DNA from 2 places in the Ruminococcus sp. BSD2780120874_150323_B10 genome. Region 2 is predicted to be linked to the other one. Evidence: predicted binding sites of a transcription regulator. Region 2 holds the regulator's gene; the other holds the start of a gene.
The links. The regulator NrdR, encoded in region 2, represses ribonucleotide reductase genes. The targets are predictions, from matches to a motif close to CACNANATNTNGTG.

Region 1: nrdD (anaerobic ribonucleoside-triphosphate reductase) is a predicted target of NrdR. The motif match lies at 1,836-1,849, and genes of this name have one in related genera.

What each region holds. Positions count from the first base shown of each region.
Region 1 is NZ_JADNHD010000001.1:80,824-85,060, reverse strand. Features, by position in the region: gene metK (methionine adenosyltransferase) at 3-1,187, opposite strand; SAM riboswitch class I at 1,241-1,337, opposite strand; gene nrdD (anaerobic ribonucleoside-triphosphate reductase) at 1,436-1,735, opposite strand; gene I2E21_RS00385 (glycoside hydrolase family 25 protein) at 2,104-3,162, opposite strand; gene I2E21_RS00380 (nitroreductase family protein) at 3,349-3,879, shown strand; gene I2E21_RS00375 (YbjQ family protein) at 3,956-4,237, opposite strand, start outside.
Region 2 is NZ_JADNHD010000001.1:264,746-268,982, forward strand. Features, by position in the region: gene I2E21_RS01295 (alpha-amylase family glycosyl hydrolase) at 1-931, opposite strand, end outside; gene nrdR (transcriptional regulator NrdR) at 1,096-1,554, opposite strand; gene I2E21_RS01305 (Crp/Fnr family transcriptional regulator) at 1,969-2,637, opposite strand; gene I2E21_RS01310 (FprA family A-type flavoprotein) at 2,750-3,907, opposite strand; gene I2E21_RS01315 (hypothetical protein) at 4,047-4,237, opposite strand, start outside.

The DNA.
Region 1 (4,237 bases), 180 kb from region 2:
AATTATTCGTTAATAGCTTTAACGAGAGCCTGTACTTTGTCTGTCTTTTCCCAAGCAACGCCGAGTTCTTCTCTGCCCATATGACCGTAAGCGGCAAGCGGACGATACTTTGTTTCTTTAAGCTTTAACTGCTCAATAATAGAATTCGGACGGCAGTCAAATACCTTTTCCACAGCGTCTGAAAGCTGTTCATTGGTGTAGCTTGATGAACCGAAAGCGTCAACCATAATAGAAACAGGCTTTGCAACGCCGATTGCATATGCAAGCTGAACCTCGCACTTATCGGCAAGACCTGCGGCAACAATATTCTTTGCGATGTATCTTGCGTAGTAAGCGGCACTTCTGTCAACCTTTGTCGGGTCTTTACCGCTGAATGCACCGCCGCCGTGACGAGAAAATCCGCCGTAGGTATCAACTATAATCTTTCTGCCTGTAAGACCTGAATCGCCTACAGGGCCGCCGATTACAAATCTGCCTGTCGGGTTGATGAAATATTTTGTGTTTTCGTCTAAAAGCTCGGCAGGAATGATTGGCTTTACTACATATTCAACCATATCTTTTCTGATCTGCTCCAGTGTAACCTTTTCATCGTGCTGTGTAGATACAACAACGGTGTCTACCCTTACAGGTGTGTCACCCTCATACTCAACGGTAACCTGTGTTTTACCGTCAGGACGAAGGTAGGAGAGAGTGCCGTCTTTTCTTACTGCTGTAAGCTGCTTTGCAAGCTTATGTGCAAGTGAAATAGCAAGCGGCATAAGCTCTTTGGTTTCGTTGCAGGCATAACCGAACATCATACCCTGGTCGCCGGCACCAATCTGATTGTTGGCGTCATTTTCGCCGTCTTTAAGCTCGTAGCTTTCGTTTACGCCCATTGCAATATCAGGGCTCTGCTGGTCAATAGAAGTGAGTACAGCGCAAGTATTGCCGTTAAAACCGCAGTCCTGATTATCGTAGCCAATGTCGTTTATTACATCTCTTGCGATACTTGCAATGTCAACATAGCAGTCTGTAGAAATTTCGCCCATAACATGAACTACACCTGTTGTAGCGGTTACCTCGCAGGCAACATGAGCGTTTTTATCCTGTTCGAGAATAGCGTCAAGAACAGCGTCGGAAATCTGGTCGCAAACTTTGTCGGGATGTCCCTCTGTTACTGACTCAGAAGTGAAAAAATGTTTTGCCATTATAATTCTCCTTTGCAAAAAATAAGCACCTTTCAGCCGAAAGGTGCTATTAAGACTCATCTTTCGGTAAATACCGCAGGATTTGGCACCTTGCAAATGCAGGTTGCCGGACTTCACAGGGCCTGTTCCCTCAGTCGCTCTTGATAAGATAAATATTAACTTATTGTTTTAATTATATACCGTTATATCGACAAAAGTCAACAAGAAATAACAGGTATATTATAAAATCGGATAATCAAACAAAAAAATTATGCGATTTCATCAACGGAACAACATTCTGTACAAGGTACGCTGTGTTTTACTCTGTCCTCAACCTCGGCACGCTTTGCATTGTTAAAGCGGTCTACCGTACCTACAAGATAGCCTGTGATTCTGCGGATTCTTTCAAACGGAACAGAATCGTAATCGTATTTAACATCAACATAGTCGCCGTCAACTGTGAGTTCAACATTCTTGATATATTTATCCGGATTTGCCTCTCTAAGCTGTGTTGTGTATGCCTCAATTTCCTTTTTGCTGAGCTTTCCGCCCTTTACATTTACTGTCATAATAAATCCTTCCCTTTCGTAATTTCATAATCCTCTTTAATGTATAATGTAACTTTTAATTCTTTAAAAGCATATATCTTGTAGAGTAAATCTATTATAGCACAACATCTTGTTGTATGCAATATTAAAATAGGAATTATTCGCACAAATAAAAGTAAGTATTTTTGTTTATTTTTACAGTTGACAAATATATAAAAGCAAAGAGGACAAATGTTTTGCCCTCAAATAACAATTTTTATGAGTTTAATTTCCCGATTTGTAATTGTATATGAATATTTTAGGTATATGAATATTTTAGGTATATGAATATTTTAGCACAAAATTTTTTATTTCAAGCAAATAAGGCGATGCTTCCACCGCCTTATATATTATTCGAGCACCAATAAAACTCTGTCTATGTTGTTACCAAAAAGTCCTGCGTAGCCGTCCTGACCGTTTGAAGTTTGGTCGTCGTGCTGCCAGTCAAAATACTCTTTGCTTATTGCCGAAACTTTATATTTTGCAACAAGATATTTGTTAAGACTTTCGGCAATACTCTGCGGTGTGGTGTAATACACTCTGATTGCGTCAATTTTACTGCCGTTGCCCGCATAACCGTTTTCTAAATCGTCAATGTCATATCCGCTGACTTTCGGCAGCCACCCGCTTTTAGTGTGAACCTGATACCACACCTTGCCTTCACTTACTTTTATTGCAATATCCGTAATTGCTTTGCCTTTTAAACCTGCGTAATCTTCAAGATTTTTTACTTCGGGCAGCCAAACACCGTCACAGCGCACTCTGTAGAAAATATCCGGTTTGGTTATTTTTCCTTTGCCTTTATCGTCTTCTTTTTTGCTGTTGAAAACGCTTTCGTTAAATATGATGTTCGTATCAATATTTTTGCCGTAACCGCTTACCCTGCCTGTTGAACTGTTCTGCCATATATCACAGTTTAATTCATTTACGGAGTTATATTGCGCAAGCCAGATACTGTACTTTTTCTTTAATTTAGCGTAATCGAGATAATTATTAAACCAATTCAGATTAGCATATACACCTGCTCTGTAGTTACTTTTCTTAATCGTTTCGCAAAAGCGTTCCGCAATTTCTGTAAGTTTTGCTTTGCCGAGTTTAGTTTGTGAATTATCTTCCAAATCATAATAAATCGGCATATCAAGAGATTTGTTATTAATGCATTCAAGGCAAGCCTTTGCCTCTTTTTCTGCATCGCCGACGCTGTCTGCGTAACTGTACCAGTACACACCAATCATCATATTTTCGCTTTTTGCGTTTTTGTAATGACTTTCAAACATACTGTCTTTCTGACTTGATTCTCTGCCGTAGCCTGCTCTTATAATGACAGCTTTTATACCGTCGTTTTTCATTTTGTTAAAATTAATGCCTTGCTGAAATTCTGAAATATCAACACAGCTTACTTTTGCCATAAAATCATCCTTTCAAATAGATAAAGTTTACTTTAGTATAATATTAAAAATAATACCAAAAGTTAAACTTTTCATTTACAGTGCTTAAAGTGCAAAAATTGCAGAAATTAGGCTAATTTTATTGTAAAAAATTTTATTTTGTGCTAATATTACCTTATAAAATAAAATGAAATCGGAGGTATTATGATGGAATTATCAAAAGTAACGGAAACTCGCAGAAGCGTAAGAGAATACATAAATAAACCTGTTGAAACAGAAAAGTTAAGAGAGATGATTGCGGCGGCTCAACTTGCACCGTCATGGAAAAACTCGCAGGTATCACGCTACTATGTGGTAACAGGCGAAAAACTTGCAGATGTTAAGAATGCATTGTCGCCTTACAATCAGAAAAATGTTGCAGACGCTCCCGCACTTATTGTTACCGCAATTGTGCTTAATCGTTCCGGATACGAAAAGGACGGTACACAGACAAACGAACTAGGCAACGGTTGGGGATTTTACGACTGCGGTTTGCAGAGTATGAATCTTTTGCTTAAGGCAACAGAACTTGGACTTTCAACTCTTGTAATGGGTATAAGAGATAACGAAAAAATCAAGGAAGTTTTGAATATTCCCGAAACCGAGGCGGTAGTAAGCGTAATCGGAGTAGGCTACAGCAATGCAGAGCCTGCAATGCCAAAGCGTAAGGCTATTGAGGATATTGCAAAGTTCTTTTAATTTAATATAGCAAAGCGTAAAGTAAAAACCTGTACAGCAGTTGCCGTACAGGTTTTTTTGTTAAGGTTTTACAGTTTTAAATAAATTTAACTGCTGTGCCGTAAGCAAGCACTTCGGCAGCCTGCTGCATAACAGAAGCTGATGTGTAACGAACGCATACAATAGCGTCCGCCCCCATTCTTGCAGCCATATCAATCATACGCTGAGTGGCAATATCTCTCGCCTTGTTCATCATTTCAGTGTATGATTTAAGCTCGCCGCCAACCATAGTCTTAAAGCTCTGTCCCATATCGCTGAACATATGCTTCGACTGAATTGTGTTGCCTTGCACAAGACCGAGTGTGGCAAGGTTTCTGCC
Region 2 (4,237 bases):
TGTTTGTAATTGCGCCTCTGATTTTACTGCCGTATGTACTTGCTGTAGTATGACCTATTGCTTCAATATAGTCGGCAATTCTTTCATTGTTGCCCTGAAGCACCTCTCCGTATATAAACAGATTGTCAGCATTGTTTACTTCGGTGATTACTCTCTGCCAGAAGTTATTTGTAAAGCCGTCATCTTCCTTAGGATCGTCAGGTAAGCCGATGTGCTTTGCAGTATCATAACGGAAACCGTCAGCACCGCAAGCGACACAGTCATTGAGATACTCAATAAAATAATCCTGAAAAGATGTGCGCTCTGTATTAATATCAGGCAAACCACCCATTTTGTAAGTAGTGCAAGCAAGTCTGTTTGAAAAGTCATTGAGGTCATACGCATTGTTTTTATGATAAAGCGTGTCCAAACTTCCGCCGCCTGCATCAATAAGATCCTGACTTACTGCGCTTGTGGTCGGTGTTGTGTGGTTAGCAATAACATCAACAATAACCTTAATACCGTACTTTTCCGCCTCGTCACACATAGCTTTAAACTCGTCACGAGTTCCGAGCTGATAGTTACCGATTTTAAAATCGGTGGGCTGATAATGATAGTACCATTTGCCATCACCGTAAAGCTGCATTCCGCCGTTCTCGCCCTCAAGGCAAGCATTAATAGGCGAAGTCTGCAGCGCCGTATATCCTGAAGCCGCAATGTCAGCCATAGATTCCTTTATAGTATTGAAATCCCACGAAAAACACTGCAAAATTGTACCGTTATCAATCTTATCTGCGTGAGCATACTCGGTAGAAGTATTGGTAGAAGTATTATCATCTGAACCGTTCTGCGAATTTGAACAGCCTGTCAAATAAACGACAGAACCTGTGAGCATAGCAGAAACCAACAGACCTGATAATATTCTTTTAAACAAATAATCACCATCTTTCATTTCACAATTAATCCGAGTGCGATAAGCCACAAGGATAAAATTATTATAACATTATTTCTTAGCAAAATAAATAGTATTTTGAGATTTTTTACAATTATTTTAAAAATTCCTACCTAATAAACAAAAAGAGCCTGATTTTTTTGGATAATCAGACTCTTAAAATATTACTTTTTTTCGGTAAGGAGTTTGTTTAACTCCTCCATAAATGTATTAATATCCTTGAATTGGCGATAAACCGAGGCAAAACGAACATATGAAACTTCATCAACCTTTTTAAGGCGCTCCATTACAAGTTCACCGATCTGCTCGGCAGTAATTTCTCGTTCAAAGCCGTTCTGTGCAGTAAGCTCAATGTCAGTGACCATTTCTTCTACCTGTTCAACAGAAACAGGGCGCTTTTCGCAAGCACGAAGAATACCTGCAGTCAGCTTATTGCGGTCAAAAACTTCTCTTGATTTGTCACGCTTGACAACATAGAGAGGAATATTCTCAATAATTTCATAAGTTGTAAAACGCTTTCCGCACTTAAGACATTCTCTTCTTCTGCGTATTCTTTCCCCGTCATCTGCCGAACGGGAATCCACAACCTTACTTTCTTCAAATGAACAATATGGGCATTTCATAAAAAGCTCCCCTAAATCACAAATATTCTAAAAATATTATAACATACCGAAAAATTCAAGGCAATAAATATTTATTTACAAATTTATTACATTTTTGCTCTATGCTGATTTTTACAAATGAAAAAAGCAACAGTTGAGAATAAACTCGTCTGTTGCTTTTTTAGGGGTAATAGGGTTATAGAAGAAATTTATGTTATGTAGTTGATAGCATATTTTTAACAGCTCATTCGCTGTTTCTTTTAAAATTATAGCAGAATAATACTATTTTGGAAATTGCATTTGCAACGATTTTCAAGAAACTGTATAAAAATACAGTAATAAATTTTATTGAATACTTACTAATATGCCAAGATTTAATTAATATCAAGACTAACACAAGCAATATTCATTACTGTTTTATAATATCCCCACAATTTATAATTTTTGCAATATGGTGAAATTATCACCGTTAAAATCTATTAATCCGTCTTTTTTCATTTTATTAAGCTCACGGGAAAGCGCCGATTTATCAACGCTTAGATAATCCGCAAAATCCTGTCTTGAGCCTTCAATGCAAAAAGAAGAACTTCCGTCACGCTTTTCTCTGAATTCAAAATAACGCATTATTTTTTTGCGTATGGAACGCTCTGAAAGCACAATTTTATATTCGAGAGAGCGCAAATCCATCTCCTCAAACAATACAAAAAGATTTTTAAGTAATTTTTGCTGAATAATAATCTTTTTATAATCATTTTCTTTAATTTTCGCAAAATCCAGAAAAAGAATTGTCGACTCCCCATGCGACACTATTTCAATATCGCAATGTGTGGTTCGTGGTGCGGCGGTGATAAGCCAACCTATGCTGTCACTGTAAACTCTTCCCAAAATTTCACGAACTCCGTCTGAATTATATTTTTGTATTTGAGCCGCACCCTCAAGCACAAAAGCGGAATATTTATGAATTTTGCCTGAACTTACAATAATATCATCATTTTTATAGCTCTGAATTTTATAATCAAATTCCACAAGCGCCTGTTCTATTTCTTCATCTGTAAAACTTTCAAAAATCGGGTGCTTTCTTAGGAATTCAAAATGTTGTTCCATATTTCCTCCGACGAATTAAATATGCAATACTAAAAATATCCGCACCAAAATATACGGATATTTTATCCGTATATTCAAAATAGTTTGCGTACTTTTAGCAAAAACTATTTTATTAAATTATTGAATCTGCAAGAGCGGCAAGCTGAACTTCATTTTCAGCTGTCATAGTTGAACGGATTGTAACCTTGGCATCTGAAATCTCAATGCCCTTCATTTCGTCAAAATAAGGCTGCATAGACTTGATTGCACAAGGTGCCCATGAACCGTTTTCAATCATAGCGACTTTACGGTTTTTGTATCCCTTAATTTTCAAATGATGTAAAAAGTCATTCATAACGGGGAAAACTCCGCCGTCATATGAAGGAGCGGCCACAACAAGTGTAGAATACTTAAATGCGTCCTCAACATTTTCTGCCATATCACTTCTTGAAAGGTCAGAAATAGCAATCTTTTTATCTGTTTTCTCTTTCAAAATATCATAAAGTTTTAAAGCGGCTTTTTCGGTATTGCCATGAATTGAACAATAAGCGATAAATATACCGTCAACCTCCGGCTCATACTTGCTCCAGATGTCATAAAGGTTAATATAATAACCGAGATTTTCAGTAAGAACAGGACCGTGTAACGGACAGATTTTCTCAATGTCAAGCTTAGCTGCTTTTTTAAGCAAAGCCTGAACCTGCACACCGTATTTTCCGCAAATATTAAAGTAATATCTTCTTGCCTCGCAAGCCCAATCTTCGTCTGTATCAAGTGCACCGAATTTACCGAATCCATCGGCAGAAAAAAGCACTTTTTCCTTGCTTTCATATGTAACCATAACCTCGGGCCAATGTACCATAGGTGCCATATAGAAAGAAAGTGTATGTTCGCCGAGGTTTAATGAGTCGCCCTCTTTTACAGTAACCGTTCTGTCGGTAAGGTCAATGTCAAAAAATTGAGGCAGCATATTAAATGTCTTAGCATTTCCGACAAGCTTCATATCGGGATATTTATCTGCAAGCAGCTGTATGTTTGACGCATGGTCAGGCTCAAGATGATTAATAATAAGATAATCGGGAGTTTTTCCGTCAAGTACATTTTCAAGATTTGCAACCCATTCATCGGTTTTTCTCTTATCCACCGTGTCAAGTACGCAGATTTTTTCATCAAGAATTACATATGAGTTATAAGAAATGCCGTTTGGCACAATGTACTGGCTTTCAAAAAGGTCAATATCTTTATCATCAACGCCGATATATTTAATAGCGTCAGAAATATTTATATTCATTTTTATTCTCCCCTTAATTAAAATAATAATTCGTATATGATTATACCATAATTAGACATATATTTCAATAGAGTCAGGTAGCAAATTAGCTACTTTTACAAAAAGCAAAAAACATATAAACAAATACAAATAAATACTCCTAAGCAGTAAATATCAAAAAAACAATACTTAAAACAGAGAAAATTGTTGCTAATGCAGGAGCAAAGCTTAGTTCTATATTACGAATATATTTTATTTTGTCGAGCAATGGCGGAAATTCACCATAAACATCGTAATAACAGACTATGGATTTTAAATATCGGGCAACTTGAAATCCGAACATTCCAAAAG